3 regions of the Exiguobacterium sp. ERU653 genome follow, and region 2 is predicted to be linked to each of the others. Evidence: riboswitches for the same ligand, from Rfam matches in the RefSeq annotation. Region 2 holds a riboswitch; each other region holds the start of a gene.

Region 1 (5,255 bases), on a different contig from region 2:
CATCGTCACCGATCAAGTGACGCTCAAGGTCAGCCGAAAGTGTCGTCTTCCCAGTTCCCGACAACCCGAAAAAGAGAGCCGTTTCGTTCGCATCATTGACATTTGCCGAACAGTGCATCGATAACACGTTTTGTTCAGGCAACAAGAAGTTCATGACGGAGAAGATTGATTTTTTAATTTCACCACCGTATTCTGTTCCCCCGATCAGAATTGTACGTTTGGCGAATGAAACGAGAATGAATGTCTCTGAGTTTGTGCCATCGACCGCAGGGTCTGCTTTATAACTCGGTGCATAAATGACCGTAAACGGGTCGAACGCACCTTTCGTCGGCCATTCACGTAAGAAGAGTTGTTTAGCGAATAGACTGTGCCACGCATACTCTGTGATGGCACGAACGGGTAAAGTGTAGTGTTCATCCGCGCCAGCCGCAGCTTCAAGATAGTAGAGCTTATCTTTCTTCTCTAAGTGATTGAGTACTTTTTCAAGAAGTGCTGAAAACTTCTCTTCAGCGATTGGTTGGTTGACCTTCCCCCAATCGACAAGGTTGTTGCTGACTTCATCTTGTACGACGAATTTGTCTTTCGGTGACCGTCCGGTAAAAGCACCGGTGCTGACAGATAATGCCCCGTCTTTTGTCAGTACACCTTCACCATTTTGAATGGCTTCTTCTACCAGCTCTGGAACCGTCAAGTTCCGTAACATGTCGGTACCATTAATTAATTCTTCGATTTTCAGGAGCGTTGTCGCCATCCTGAATCCCACCTTTCCCCTAAATAGATGTGGATGAAATCCGCATACTTCCGCAATCAAGATTAATTAGTATGACATTTTTAATTATATGTGACACACTAATTAAAAACAAGCATTTCTTCTCTATTAAGTAAGCGCTTTCTTACAAGGATAGTTTAACACATTCTCTTATCACAAGGTGTTAAAAAAAAGAAACGAAATAAAAAAATGGTTGACGATTCACAAACAGAAATGTTTAGCAAGTCTGTGAAAAAAATACGAATTCGTTCAATTCCCTTGACATAATCGGATGTCATTTATATGATGGTTTTCGTAACGGATACTCTTATTCTGAGCGGTGGAGGGAACAAGGCCCTACGAAGCCCAGCAACCGTCCGACATGAAGTCTTGTGCGGAAAAGGTGCTATCCTGAAGCGAAGCCATTAGCTTCGAACGATAAGAGGGTAAGGAAGAACGATTCAACCTTTCCCCATGTATGTCATCGGGGGGAGGTTTTTTTCATTACCGTCCCAAAGCAACGCGTAAGGGGAACGAGTACCGTCCACATATCACCCTTATTATAGGAGGTTTTTTGAATGTCAAATTTGAACCGTCGACTTTTTACTTCAGAGTCGGTTACTGAAGGACATCCAGACAAAATTTGTGATCAGATTTCTGACTCGATTTTGGATGCCATTTTAGCGGAAGACCCGAATGCCCGTGTTGCGGCAGAAACGTCTGTCACAACAGGTCTTGTACTCGTAGCTGGTGAAATCACAACGTCAACTTACGTGGATATCCCGAAAGTTGTCCGTGAAACGATCCGTGAAATCGGATACACACGTGCGAAATATGGTTTCGATGCTGAAACATGTGCAGTCTTGACATCGATTGACGAACAATCGGTCGATATCGCGCAAGGTGTAGACCAAGCCCTTGAAGCTCGTGAAGGTCAAATGACTGAAGAGGAGCTTGATGCAATCGGGGCAGGAGACCAAGGTCTCATGTTCGGATACGCAACAAACGAGACACCTGAACTCATGCCCCTCCCAATCTCGTTGGCACACAAGTTGTCACGTCGTCTTGCGGAAGTACGTAAGAACGGTACGCTTGAGTACCTCCGTCCGGATGGGAAAACACAAGTAACGGTTGAGTACGATGAGAATAACAACCCTGTTCGTATCGATACAATCGTTATCTCGACGCAGCATGCAGAAGAGATTACACTCGAGCAAATTCAAGAAGACTTGAAAAAATATGTCATCGAAGCAGTCATTCCGGCTGAACTTATCGATGCTGAAACGAAATACTTCATCAACCCGACTGGTCGCTTCGTAATCGGTGGACCACAAGGGGATGCAGGTTTGACAGGACGTAAAATCATCGTCGATACGTACGGTGGATACGCTCGTCACGGCGGTGGTGCATTCTCTGGTAAAGATCCGACAAAAGTTGACCGTTCAGCGGCATACGCAGCCCGCTATGTAGCGAAAAACATCGTTGCAGCAGGACTTGCGGATAAAGCGGAAGTACAACTCGCGTATGCGATCGGGGTTGCACACCCTGTATCAATCGCTGTCGATACATTCGGCACTGGAAAATTGAGCGAAACAGAACTCGTTGAACTCGTTCGTGAGAACTTTGACCTCCGTCCGGCAGGTATTATCAAAATGCTCGACCTTCGTCGCCCGATCTACAAACAGACAGCAGCTTACGGTCACTTCGGTCGTACAGATGTGGAACTCCCTTGGGAGCAAACAGATAAAGCAGCAGTTCTTGAAGAAGGCGCGAAGCGTTTCGCGTAATCAAAAACGACCTTTCCGCGGAAAGGTCGTTTTTTTGGTTCATGTAGTTGATGGTGTCTGTTTATTTTCGTCTGACTCAGAATCGTTGGAAGTTGTTTCTTGTCCGAGAGCTGTATCTTTCGCTTCGACGACCTTCTCACCGATATCTTGTAAATCAGACTTGGCTTCTTGTGCTGTATCAACGATTTTATTGACGTCTTCTTTAACTGTATCTACTTCTCCGACGACTTTTTCATATACGTTCTGAACGTCTGTAGATACTTCCTGAATTTTGCCGGAAGCCGTCTTCACTTGTTCAATAACCTGTGAGGCTTTACCAGCAGGGTCTTGTTTCATTTCATTGACAATGCCGCCGACCGAAGATTTTGCGCTCGAGAGGGATTGTTTCGTATGATCTCGATTCGAGGAGCTAAGTAATGCGAGAAGACCACCGACAAGTGCACCGAGTAACATGCCGGTCACGACGTTGATTTTCGGACTTCCCGCGTTCATTTGGTCAAATTGACGATTTGGGTTCTCTGTTTGTTCGACTTTCGGGTCATGCTCTAATTTTGGTTCCATGTTGTTCCACTCCTTCATTTGATTGGCATTGCTAGTTTTATACCCAAGTCGAATGCTAAGATAACGTTTTCTAATGAATCGTCATGAAAAAGAAATGTAGTGCAGGATAAAAACACTATGATAGGGAATGATACAAATAGATTGGCCTAAAGGGGGAAGCGATCATGAATATGCGAGAAGCAGTTCCAGAAGATGCGGCGTTAATTCGAACGATTGCACTTGCAACGATTTCAAAGAATGATTCCAATCGGACAAGAGCGATGGAGCGCGCCTATCGACAAGAAGAGATTGTACGAGCAATCAGTTCAAGTGAAGAAGCACGAGAACAATATTTTATCGTTGGCGAGTACGAAGGCCATGTCATCGGATTTTGTCATGCCATCGATCGCGGTGACATGTGGGAGATGCTTCGTCTCTATCTTCATCCCGATCACCATCGGAACGGGTACGGTGCAGATTTTTTAAGGCACCTTCAATCGAAAAAAACACAACCGATGGAAGTGTACGTTGAAAATTCGAATGATCAGGCGATTGCTTTCCTCTTGCATCAATCATTTAAAGAAGTGAATCGAATTCAAGAAGAGGTCTACGACCAACCGATGGAACTCATTCATCTAAGATATGTCCCGAGCTAAGACTCCAGACGGATTTTGTTTAAACATCAGTTGCGGCTGATGTTTTTTTGATACAATGAATATAGTCTATAAATGAGGTGACGGCAGCATGACATATGAAGAAACACAAAAAGGGGTCATCGTCATCGTTTATCCGCTACAGTTCACATCTCGGATCAGCGAGAATTTTATTCGACGACTTCAAGACGAGTACGAAGTAATTGTCGTCCGCGACCAATCGATGGGCTTGACGGCAGAAGATCATAAACAATTGATCAAACGGGCGTTACGTGAGGCCGGCGAGTATAAATTACCGATTCATGTCGTGGCGTTCAGCCTCGGGGCGCTCTTTACAAACCGGCTTCTTCAGGAGTATGATGTGCCGCTCGGGAGCCTGACTTATATCTCTCCATTGTTTGATTGGCATGCGACTCGTCAAATCGGTGGATTGAAACAAGTCGTCGCGAGTGCAGTCGATCGTTTTCGCCCAGACTTACCACTCGGAATGATGACATTCACCGGCGGCGGCGACGAATCGTCCCGATTTGGTGAAATCACATATGCCCAATATCGGGAAATCGAAGAAGAAATCGTAGAGCATCAAGAAGAAAAGAAACATTTGCCACGTCTCCCGCTCGCTTGTTTCTACGCACCTGATGATCAATTTGCAGACGTGAAGTTGACGTTGAACGTCTGCCGAAAGATTGGTGGAGATCAAGTGTATATCCGTCGATTAGAAGGATTCCCGCATTTTGGGTATGAGCGGTTGAACACCAAATTTGCAGAAACGCTCATGACGTTTTATGAATTGATTCAAGAATAAAAGAAGGCGACTCACAGGAGCCGCCTTCTTTTATTTTGAACGTTTTTCAATCGCCACGATGAATGGAGGGTGGTTGATCTGGTTGATGAAGCCGTAACGCAGTACACCCGCCTGCTTTTGGTCAAGCGACTCCACATAGCGAAGCACATCATCCCGTTCGACCTTCCCGCTCTCATGGCCGTGGTAGATGACGATGACGATGACACCACCGATAGCCATGACCTCTAATAATTGAGACAATGCGGCAATGGTCGTATTCCCTTGTGTCGTGACGGATTTGTCACTTCCTGGTAAATAACCCAAATTGAAGACGGCTGCGGTGATTGGTCGTGTCTCATTCGCGACGACCGTATGAACCGTATCGTGACTATCATGAATGACGGTCACCCGTTCATCGACACCTGCTTCCTGTATACGTGCACGGGTTGAAGCAACCGCTTCTGTTTGGATGTCAAATGCGTATACGTGTCCCGTTTCGCCTACGGCGTTCGCCAAGAACAACGTGTCGTGCCCGTTCCCGGCAGTCATATCGATAGCGACATGTCCTACTTCGAGGTGGTCATGTAGTAATTGTTTTGCAAATGGTAGTACTCTCATTAATCCCATCAATCTCATCCTTCTTTTTTCCTTGGAAGGAATCACGTCGCTCCAATTCCTCACGAATCTTGTTTAGCACCTGCATCTTGTGACGGCTCCATAATGGACCAATCAATAAGTCAGGC
Region 2 (5,255 bases):
TTCACAGGAATCTTTTGTTCCACTCGCCGGACTGTTTCTTGCAATTTTCTTAAACACCGTGTTCCAAAAATATCAGGTGAAATGGTGGTTCCGTGTCGACATCGCCTTGAGCGACTTTATGAAGATTGCATTTTATACGTACGTCGTCAGTTTGATCTTCATTTTAGCGGCGGCGTTGTTCCGAGAGACCAATCTACTTGTCGTCAGTAGCATCGCGGCTGCATTAACATTTTTTATTAAGCGGCTCCTCATTCAAAAAGAGCGGCAAGATGCATTCAAATCGTTGATCGAACAATACGATGAAGCAAAAGAAGCCGTCTCCTTGTCACAGAGTGAGGCGCAAGCCATCGAAGTTTTTTTAAGTCAGTGTGAACAATTGAATCACTACGATGAAGGATATGTCGAGTTCAGATTGTTCGATCGTATACTCTACTTTGATTTGAAGACACGTCAACCAATCGATCGACCAGTCGTATACGCACTACTCGACATCAGTCAACCGAATGACCCCGTCCTCGACTATGAGATGCGATTTGAATGGGATGCCTCACTTTCCGATGCTTTCCATAATGACTATCATAGCTTCGTCTCTGTCCGCTCGGAAGAAATAGAAGGAATTCGTACATGGATTGTCATGACCGGCGAGCCGGTTTATGGATATCCAAAAATCATTCAGCAGGAAATCATCAAACTCTTAAAGTCGTTCAATCGGACCATCAGTCGGTGTCATGAACGAGACCGTCTCTATACCGAGAGCCGGACGGATAGTTTGACGCTTCTCGCAAATGCACGCGCATTTTATGAATATGGGATTCAACAAATATCCGATATCTCGATGTATCCGATTTCGGTCGCCATGCTCGATATTGATTTCTTCAAAAAAATCAATGATACGTATGGACATCAAGTCGGTGACCACGTGTTACAAGAATTCGGGCGACGAATTCGACAAGTACTTCGTACAGATGATTTTGCCGCACGATATGGCGGGGAAGAATTCATTTTACTCCTCAACCAGTGTGATATGACCCAAGCGATTGAAGTCGCAGAGCGCATTCGTCACCAAATCGAAGCAAAACCATTTTGTGTCGACCAACACGAAATTTCTGTGACCACGTCGATTGGAGTCGATACGATTGAAGCGTTTGGAAATAAGCGTCTAGATGATACGATTCGAAACGCAGACCGCGCGCTGTATGTCGGTGGGAAATATGCAGGACGTAACCGCGTGGCACACTTCAACAATTTAACGACGTAAACTCCCCTTTCTCACATCGAATTGGGGAGTTTTTAAGTTGACAACTAGATTCGAAACAGGTACGTTAAGGAACGTGTTTGATAATGGAATAGACTAACTTTTTATCGAGAGAGACGGAGGGACTGGCCCTGTGAAGTCTCGGCAGCGGGGAACCTGTGCCAAATCCAGCGGGCGTATTGCTCGAAAGATGAAAAGGGTATTTCGCACGAAGGACCTTTTTCTCAGAAAAGGGTCCTTTTTATTTTTAATGAGGTGATTATTTTGGAACAACCAACAGCAAACAAATGGGCACTCTTGCCGTTGCTCGTCTTCTTACTCTTCTTCATCGGAGCGGGTGTCTATTACGGGGACTTTTATAAGTTTCCAGTCCTCGTTGCGGCCATCATCGCCTTGATGGTTGCAGCATTCATGACAAAAGGAAATGCTACCCAAACCGTCGAGCGCATCGCTCAAGGAGCCGGCAATCCGGGAATCATCATTATGATTTTTATCTTCTTACTGGCCGGCGCATTTTCAACCGTCGCTGAATCAATCGGCGCCATCGATGCAACGGTCAACGCTGCGTTGACTCTCTTACCACCATCGCTTCTTTTGAGCGGGCTCTTCGTCATTGCCGCCTTCATCTCCATGGCGATGGGAACGTCGACCGGGACGATTGCTGCACTTGCACCAATCGCACTCGGTATACATGAAGAGAGTGGTGTCAACGTCGCCATCGCTGCGGCAGCGGTCGTCGGGGGTGCGATGTTCGGGGATAACCTCTCGTTTATCTCAGATACGACCATCGCTGCTGTGCGGACACAACGGACGAATATGCGTGATAAGTTCCGAACGAACTTCTGGATTGTGTTACCGGCCGCAATCATCACAACCATTTTACTCGCCGTCTTATCGAACGGTGAATCGACTGTCGATGTCGCTGCATTTGAGTGGTATAAACTGATTCCGTATCTCGCGGTGATCGGACTAGCGTTAACAGGACTGAACGTCATTCTCGTTTTGTTAGGTGGGATTACGCTCACGGGTATCATTGGTCTACTTGACGGAAGCTTATCTGTGACAGCGTTTGTGACAGCCATTGCGGACGGGATGATCGGCATGGCCGAAATCTCGTTCTTGACGTTACTCATGGGCGGACTTGTCGGACTCATTTCACATAACGGCGGTCTCGCATATTTACGTGATGCCTTGACGTCACGCATCCAAAAACGGGCCGGTGCTGAATGGAGTATCGCCGGTCTTGTCAGTGCGACAAACGTGGCGACGGCGAACAACACGATTTCCATTCTCGTAGCCGGACCGCTTGCAGCGAACATTGCAGACGAATATGACATCGAACGGAAAAAGTCTGCTAGCGTGCTCGACATCTTCTCGTGCGGCGTACAAGGGATTCTCCCATACGGAGCACAACTCCTCATTGCCGCAGAGTTGACGGAGACGGCATCGCCTGACCTCGTCCCGTTCATGTTCTATCCGTTCCTCCTCTTTATTTGCGGAGGGATTGCCATTGCTTTCAACTTCCCGCGCTTTAAAAAACAGTCATAAGCGAAAACACCCCTTTCTCAAAGGGGTGTTTGTCGTTTGGTCACCATCTCTTGTTTCAATTGCTCGTTCCGTTTCTTGAACGCCCGTCGCTTGAGCACTTCCTCAAGCCCTCGACTGATGGCCCATAGTATGACTAAGAGCAGACCGAGCATCGACAAGCGAAACGGGCTTTGAATAAATTCTTCCCACTGGTCTCCGATGACAGAGAAAATGACGACGACGAGCAGTTTACCAAATCCCGCTGCTAATATGAACGTACGGAGCTTCATTTGGATGAGCGCCAGTAAATAGGTAATCAAACTGACCGGGATGAACGGGAGTGAATATAAGAACCCGAGCGAAATCGGGCTCATGTGATTAATTCGTTCTAACCAATATATCGCCGTCTTATGCTTCTCAAGCCATCGTGTCATCGGTTTTCGGAAGATGTACCGGACGGCCGCGAAGACGACAATCGTTCCGAGAAGACTCCCGATCCACGACAAGAGAACACCTAACAAAAAGCCATATGTCGCCGCATTCGCAGAAATGATTAAGACGAGTGGCAGAAAAGGGAAGATTGCTTCTAAAAATGGAGCACCAAGACCAGCCCAAGGACCACCAGGCAAACTCTGAAGCCACTCAATCAATTGGATAATGTACTGTTGGAGAGAAGTGAGCATAGTCGTTCCACCTTCAACTTTCGTTACTACTCTATTACCCGAATTCGATTTAGAAGACGCATCTCCCTGCATTCATCAAAAAAAATTAAAAACCATTTGCGAAAATCCGTCGTGATATTTATCATATAATAATGGACTTGTGGTTGCAGGCAAGTCTATTCGTCGAACGACACAACCCAACGTTCGTTTTCCTGCAAAAAACTGAACACAGGGGAGCAACATAACATGGAAACAAAACCAATGCGGGTCTTGCTGTACTATAAGTACGTCAATATCGAAGACCCAGAAACACTCACGCAAGAACATTTGAAGTATTGTAAAGATCTCGGTATCAAAGGGCGTATCCTGATTTCTTCTGAAGGAATCAACGGAACGTGCTCCGGTACATGGGAACAAACCGAGCAATACATGAATGATTTGAAAGCAAGCCCACTCTTCAGCGATATTGAGTTTAAAATCGATGAAGTCGAAGAGCATGCCTTCAAGAAAATTTTTGTTCGTCACAAGAAAGAGCTCGTGACGTGGCGCTTTGATGGTGAGTTTGATGTGCCGAAACAACACGGAGCATACCTAGAACCAGCAGAATGGAAAGAGATGATGAACCGTGATGATGTCGTCATCCTCGATGTTCGTAACAACTACGAGTACGAACTTGGTCGCTTTAAAAATGCGATCAAAATTGATGTAGAGGCTTCACGTTACATGCCGGAATGGCTTGAAGAGAACAAGGACCTCTACGAAGGGAAAACTCTTCTCACATACTGTACCGGCGGCGTCCGTTGCGAGAAATTTACAGCATATATGCGTGACCAAGGTCACGATAACATTTTCCACTTAAAAGGTGGTGTCGCGATGTATGGAAAAGACGAAGCGACAAAAGGAGAGAACTGGGACGGTGAGCTTTATGTCTTCGATGAGCGCATCAACGTCCCTGTCAACTCGGTGAACCCATCTGTCGTCTCACATTGCATGCATTGCGGGACAGAAACGGTTCGTTACGTTAATTGTGCCAACCCGGAGTGCAACGTTCAACATTTCTGTTGTGAAGAGTGTGAACCGAAACAAATGCGTTCATGCTCAAAAGAGTGTCAAGAACACCCACGCAACCGTTATATCATCGACAATATTGCAGAGAAACTTCAGGAAACTGAAGGAGTAGTCGGGTAACAAAAATCGACCAAAAGGTGTCACGGATGACTCATCCGCGGCACCTTTTTTGACGAAATCTTAACGTATAATCTGAGACGCTTTCGGGTATAGTGAAGGTACTATGTCAGACAGGAAGTGAATACTTGCATGTTTAACGAACCTTTACTCGCTGCGATTCTTGCTTGGTTTATCGCCCAAGCGGCCAAACTCGTAACTGAACTCATTAAAACACGGGATTTTGAAATTGAAATCATGTTCGCTTCAGGCGGCATGCCGAGTTCACACTCATCTACTGTCGTTGCTCTCGCTACGGCAATCGGTCGTGCAGAAGGGATTGACTCGAGTATGTTCGCACTCGCCGTCGTCTTTGCGACAATCGTCATGTATGATGCTACCGGAGTTCGCCAGGCGGTCGGGTTTCAAGCTCGTCTCTTGAATGACTACTTTAAGGGGATCAAACATGAAACCCCGCTCTTGAATGAGCTTGTCGGACATACGCCGTTCCAAGTCATCATTGGGGCTTTACTCGGCCTTGTCGTTGGATTGTTTTTTCCCATTTAATCGTTAAAGGTATGTCATTTCTCACACTCTCGATTCTTTTTGTGAAGTTTCACAAAGAAGACGGTATACTCAGAGTGAGG
Region 3 (5,255 bases), on a different contig from region 2:
CGTAGTCTTGGAACTTCTTGATTTCAAGCTTGTACCCTTTTGCCTCATATTCTTCTTGGACGTGCTCTAAAATCTCAGCGTGCGGTACGTTCGATGCACCGACGATCAATGTTTTTTCATCGCCAGACCCCGAGTCTGCCTCTTCTCCGCCGCAAGCCGCGAGAACCGTGAATGCTGATAAAGCTGTCAATCCGAGTACTGTTTTCCAAGTTTTCATAATGAATCCCTCCAAATAATATATGTTGTATTAAGCTGAACGTTTATCAATTTTTGTAACGAGTCGGTCACCGATGAACTGGATGACGAACACGATCAACAAGATGAGCACCGTCGCCACGAACGTGACGTCGTTTTGTGAACGCTGGAACCCTTCCAAATAGGCCAAGTTCCCGAGACCGCCGCCTCCGACGACTCCGGCCATCGCCGTATAGCCGACGATTGCAACGATGGTCACTGTAATCCCGGAGACGAGCGCCGGGAGTGCTTCAGGAATTAACACTTTATAGATGATTTGCCATTTCGTCGCTCCCATCGACTCTGCTGCCTCGATGACCCCTCGGTCTACTTCGCGAAGCGCAAGTTCGACCATTCGAGCATAGAACGGTGCCGCGCCGATGATGAGCGCCGGAAGCGCCGCCGTCGAACCGAGCATCGTATCGAGTAAGAACAGCGTGAACGGGATGAGTAAGATAATCAAAATGATGAACGGGATCGAACGGAACACGTTGACGATTGCGCTGACAAAGACGTAAATCGGACGATTCTTCAATAATAGCGATTCGTTTGTAATATAGAGAACCAAACCTAAAGCGAGTCCGATCACAAACGTCGCCACACCTGCGACGAGCGTCATATATAACGTCTCCCAAGTCTGCTCCATCATAATTTGCCAATCTACGTTAGGAAACATCGCTTTCCACCTCCACTTCTACGGATTGCGAACGAATCGACGCGATGGCGCGTTCGATTTCACTTGCTTCCCCAATCAGTTGGATGAATAGCGTACCGAGCGCACCGACTTGTGACTGGGTCACGTTCCCACCGATAATGTTGAATCCGATGTCATGTGTTTTAAGAACGTCAGACAAAATCGGGTGCTCTGCCGTCTCGTTCAAGAATTTCAATTTGACGATTTGACCGCTCGGATACCGTTCCTTCAAATGTTCGAACGTGAGCGACAAATCGTCGACCGCTCCGATTTGTTTGACGAACTCTTTCGTGATCGGTTGTTTCGGATGTTGGAACACGTCCGAGACTTGACCCGTCTCGACGACTTTTCCTGCTTCCATCACGGCGACTCGGTGACAGATCTTTTGAATCACGTGCATCTCATGCGTGATGAGGACAATCGTCAATCCGAGTTTCTTATTGATACTGACGAGCAGTTCGAGAATCGAATCCGTCGTCTTTGGGTCGAGTGCACTCGTTGCTTCGTCACAGAGGAGCACCTCTGGGTCTGTGGCGAGCGCGCGTGCGATCCCGACTCGCTGCTTTTGACCGCCCGATAATTGTGACGGATAGCTGTCCTCGCGACCGGCCAATCCAACGAGTTCGACGAGTTCTTGAACCCGACGTTTCCGCTCACTTGCCGGCACCCCAATCAGCTCGAGCGGAAAACTGATATTTTCTGCGACCGTACGCGACCATAGAAGGTTAAAGTGTTGGAAGACCATCGAGACGTTTTTACGGACACCTCGTAATTCTTTCGGGCTGAGTTTCGTCAGCTCGCTGCCGGCGACCTCGATTTCACCGCTTGATGGTGATTCGAGACGATTGAGCAATCGGATGAGCGTTGACTTCCCTGCCCCTGAATATCCGATTATTCCAAAAATTTCACCGCGATCAATCGTTAGTGATACATCATCAACCGCCTGGACACGACCATTTTTCGTATCGAACCATTTGGCGACGTTTCGTAATTGAATCAATATATTTCCCTCCTGACAACAAAAAAAGCGCACACGTTTGAGCAAACGTGCGCACTTTATCGTACGGACAACGATTGCTCTCATCTTTCAAGGTTTTCACCTTGCTGGAATTAGCACCATTTCGGATTACTCCGCGGTTGCTGGGCGTCATAGGGCCAGTCCCTCAGCCTCTCTTGATAAGAGTGTTGTATATTCGATTAGCTTTATCATAGCGACAGCTTTTTCTGCTGTCAAATCCTTTTTTCAAAAAATTAAAAAAAGGTGCCGTCCGAGGACGACACAGAACGTAGCACCTTGAGTCACGGAAGGACAGCCCATAGATGAGAATCTTTTGCCCGTTCAAGAATTCCACCCTTACATGGGGGAGATTCACCAATCACCACTCAATCTTAGCTTGGACCGTGCGATTATACGAAACGTCTCTCTTCGCTTGATTTTTTTGGGGGACAATCGAAGGGAAGACTGACGTGTATTCGTGTAAAGTGTAGCAGCGGCTTCGCTAAAACGTCTTGATGTCGGGAATATCGCGTCCTATTTTGTGTTCAAGTAAGATGTTGTAATGAATATACCATTCGTGAACTTTCTGTGTCAACTGATTATTTAAAATTTTCAGATTATTCTAATGTTCCTCTCTTACTTCATGAAAGAGAGGACGTGTTGCACATTTTGAAACGCGTAAAGACGATCTCGCACCTTGCCGTTTTCAAGCTTCAATAGTGCCGGAACACTCATCACCTGATATGCTTCGAGCTCTTTTGGGATATAGTTCGCATCCCGCTTTTCAATTTTAATGTCAGGGTCGACCGCTTCGACGACCGTCAACATTTTCTCCGCCACAGCGCATGTACCACACATCGGGGCGTATATATATAAGTATCCGTCTGTAATCATTCTTCTCACCTCTCCTGTCATTATAATGGGCGATGGATTCTCATTCAAAAATCGTGCTCTGTTGAAATTTTAGAATATTCTTCTATCTCGTGTTTGAACGAGCGACGCTCATCAAATCCGATCACTACCGCCTCGACTTCGAGTAAACAAAAAAACGGCTTCTCCGATTCGGGAGAGGCCGGTTTTGATTATCCTTGAATCATCGCTTCGTATTCTTCCGCAGACATGAGTTTGTCGAGGTCTGACTCTTCCGTCAATTCGACTTCGACCATCCATGCGTTTTCAAACGGTGACTCGTTGACGAGTTCTGGAGAATCCGCGAGGTCCTCGTTCACTGCTGTGATGCGTCCTGATACCGGTGCATACAACTCAGAGACCGTCTTCACTGATTCGACCGAACCGAATGGCTCGTCGAGCAAAATTGTACCATCGACTTCTGGGAGTTCGACAAACACGATATCCCCTAGCTCGCTCTGTGCGAAATCCGTGATGCCGATGCGGGCTTTCGTTCCGTTGACTTCTACCCATTCATGTTCTTTTGAATAACGTAAATTTGCTGGTACTTTGCTCATCCTAACTTCCCCCTCAAATAAATTAGACTCACATCTGTATTATAGCACTTAGCCCCAAACGTCCGTAAAGGACTTTTCTGAAAATCCGACGGTCGTTTTTTCACCATTTGTGACGATTGGTCGCTTCAAAAGCATACCATTGCTCGTTAATAACTCGAGTTGTTCGTCTTCTGATAAATGTGGCAACTTGTCTTTAATTCCTTCATTCCGGTAAACTTGCCCGCTCGTGTTGAAGAATTTCTTGAGCGGTAAATCCGATTGCTTCCATAAATCAGCGAGTTCTTCTTTCGTCGGCGTCGATTCGACGATATGGACGTATGTATAATCGATGCCTTGCTCTTTCAACCATTTTTCTGCTTTTTTGCACGTACTGCATGGTGGATAGCCGTATAGTGTCACCATCTGTTCATCACCTCTCTCATCAATGTAGCATATTCTGAGAAATCAATTCACGTCTCAAGCAACCGCTCAATCTCTCGCTTCATCGTCGTGTTGACAACATGTCGCTCTTCGATAAAACGTAAGATGGCCGACGCCGCGACGCCTGATCTACCATATCCTAATACCCCGCCCAACAGGAAAGAAATCATCTGCGGATGTCTCGACTCGACCCGACGTGTCGGGTTGAAGGCGTCGCCTTGTTCACCGATTGCTTTCAAGACATTTTGAACGGCTGCGACTTGAATGAGCTCGAATCCGGCAAGCGTCTCCCCTCGACGTTCGCGTAACAAGCCCACATATAGATTCGTCAATGCTTCTTCGTAGTAATAAGAGGATGCATGACGCTCGATAGCGAGGTCCGGTGTCGCGAACACATCTAGCGCCTCATCACGTCTCCAAACGACGCGCCCCGGCGTGTAAGCGATTGTCGCGAGTTCGTGCACTTCAAAGACGGCAAATTCCCCATAAATACCATCGTGATACATGATTTTATGCCCGTCTTTCGTATTTTGGAACTGATAGTGAAGCGGTTCGACTTCGAGCCAGTCAAGTCGGTCAATAAAGCGTGCCTTATGCCCGTCCTCGACAATCAAAAAGAAATCGAGGTCGGAATAATCATCTAGCCGTTCTGTCTCTTGTCCAATCGATCCTAATGCAAGCAACATGAGCGTGCCGTCATGTTCGGCAACGGACCGTCCAATTCGCTCCATCCGGTCGAGTAATACATCTCGTCTTTTCATCGTCTCTCCCCCTCGTCTCTATTGTACGTGGCAGAGCTCAAAAAAAGAAAGGGCCGACCGCGTCCGGTCCACCCTTTCTGTCAATTTGATTAGACGATAAACTTATTCGCTTTGATGAGGCTCGCTGCGACTTCACGCTTCGTACCGATCACATTGATTGGCTGGTAGCGGCTGAACTTTTTCATCGCCGAGAGAAGCATACGCTGCTCGTCACCAGACGCCGCTGCGTACAACACTTCTTTCGCCATGAGTTCGACTTGTTTGAATACTTGCTCCGCAAAAATTTCTGTGTAGCGGACTTTGAGCGTGTTCTTCTCTTCGCCTGTACGTGCGATCGCTTTGTCTGTACGAGCGATGGCTGCTTCAAGCGCGTAGATGGCACTGATCATGTCTGCGATCTTCGCCAAGATTTCTTGTTCGTTTTGAAGGTCTTGTTGATACTTCTGTACCGCTGTACCAGCGACCATCAAGTGAATTTTCTTCATGTTCGCAAGGAGCATCTTCTCACGTGCGAGCGGTGAGCCGTCCAATTCTTGTGGCATGTAGCTCATGAGCTCTTTTTGAAGTTTTTGTGCTTCTGCGAGAAGAGGCAATTCACCTTTCATCGCTTTCTTGAGAAGCGTACCTGGTACGATTAAACGGTTGATTTCGTTCGTTCCTTCGAAGATTCGGTTGATGCGTGA

The links. A riboswitch is a leader RNA that binds a small molecule or an ion and turns the genes downstream of it on or off. The one in region 2 is predicted to bind S-adenosylmethionine.
Region 1: another riboswitch for S-adenosylmethionine. It lies ahead of metK (methionine adenosyltransferase); the one in region 2 lies ahead of KNO95_RS10180 (Na+/H+ antiporter NhaC family protein).
Region 3: another riboswitch for S-adenosylmethionine. It lies ahead of KNO95_RS06500 (methionine ABC transporter ATP-binding protein); the one in region 2 lies ahead of KNO95_RS10180 (Na+/H+ antiporter NhaC family protein).

What each region holds. Positions count from the first base shown of each region.
Region 1 covers NZ_JACSKV010000001.1:1,198,838-1,204,092, reverse strand. The annotation lists gene pckA (phosphoenolpyruvate carboxykinase (ATP)) at 1-751, opposite strand, end outside; SAM riboswitch class I at 1,074-1,193, shown strand; gene metK (methionine adenosyltransferase) at 1,327-2,535, shown strand; gene KNO95_RS06190 (hypothetical protein) at 2,575-3,096, opposite strand; gene KNO95_RS06185 (GNAT family N-acetyltransferase) at 3,261-3,731, shown strand; gene KNO95_RS06180 (alpha/beta hydrolase) at 3,820-4,533, shown strand; gene mnmM (tRNA 5-(aminomethyl)-2-thiouridylate-methyltransferase MnmM) at 4,564-5,139, opposite strand; gene mnmL (tRNA modification radical SAM protein MnmL/YtqA) at 5,093-5,255, opposite strand, start outside.
Region 2 covers NZ_JACSKV010000002.1:34,816-40,070, forward strand. The annotation lists gene KNO95_RS10175 (GGDEF domain-containing protein) at 1-1,258, shown strand, start outside; SAM riboswitch class I at 1,357-1,452, shown strand; gene KNO95_RS10180 (Na+/H+ antiporter NhaC family protein) at 1,520-2,803, shown strand; gene KNO95_RS10185 (TVP38/TMEM64 family protein) at 2,821-3,465, opposite strand; gene trhO (oxygen-dependent tRNA uridine(34) hydroxylase TrhO) at 3,691-4,632, shown strand; gene KNO95_RS10195 (divergent PAP2 family protein) at 4,750-5,175, shown strand.
Region 3 covers NZ_JACSKV010000001.1:1,263,611-1,268,865, forward strand. The annotation lists gene KNO95_RS06490 (MetQ/NlpA family ABC transporter substrate-binding protein) at 1-217, opposite strand, end outside; gene KNO95_RS06495 (methionine ABC transporter permease) at 248-910, opposite strand; gene KNO95_RS06500 (methionine ABC transporter ATP-binding protein) at 900-1,928, opposite strand; SAM riboswitch class I at 2,006-2,111, opposite strand; gene KNO95_RS06505 (thioredoxin family protein) at 2,562-2,819, opposite strand; gene gcvH (glycine cleavage system protein GcvH) at 3,008-3,391, opposite strand; gene KNO95_RS06515 (arsenate reductase family protein) at 3,440-3,793, opposite strand; gene KNO95_RS06520 (hypothetical protein) at 3,841-4,572, opposite strand; gene KNO95_RS06525 (acyl-CoA dehydrogenase family protein) at 4,662-5,255, opposite strand, start outside.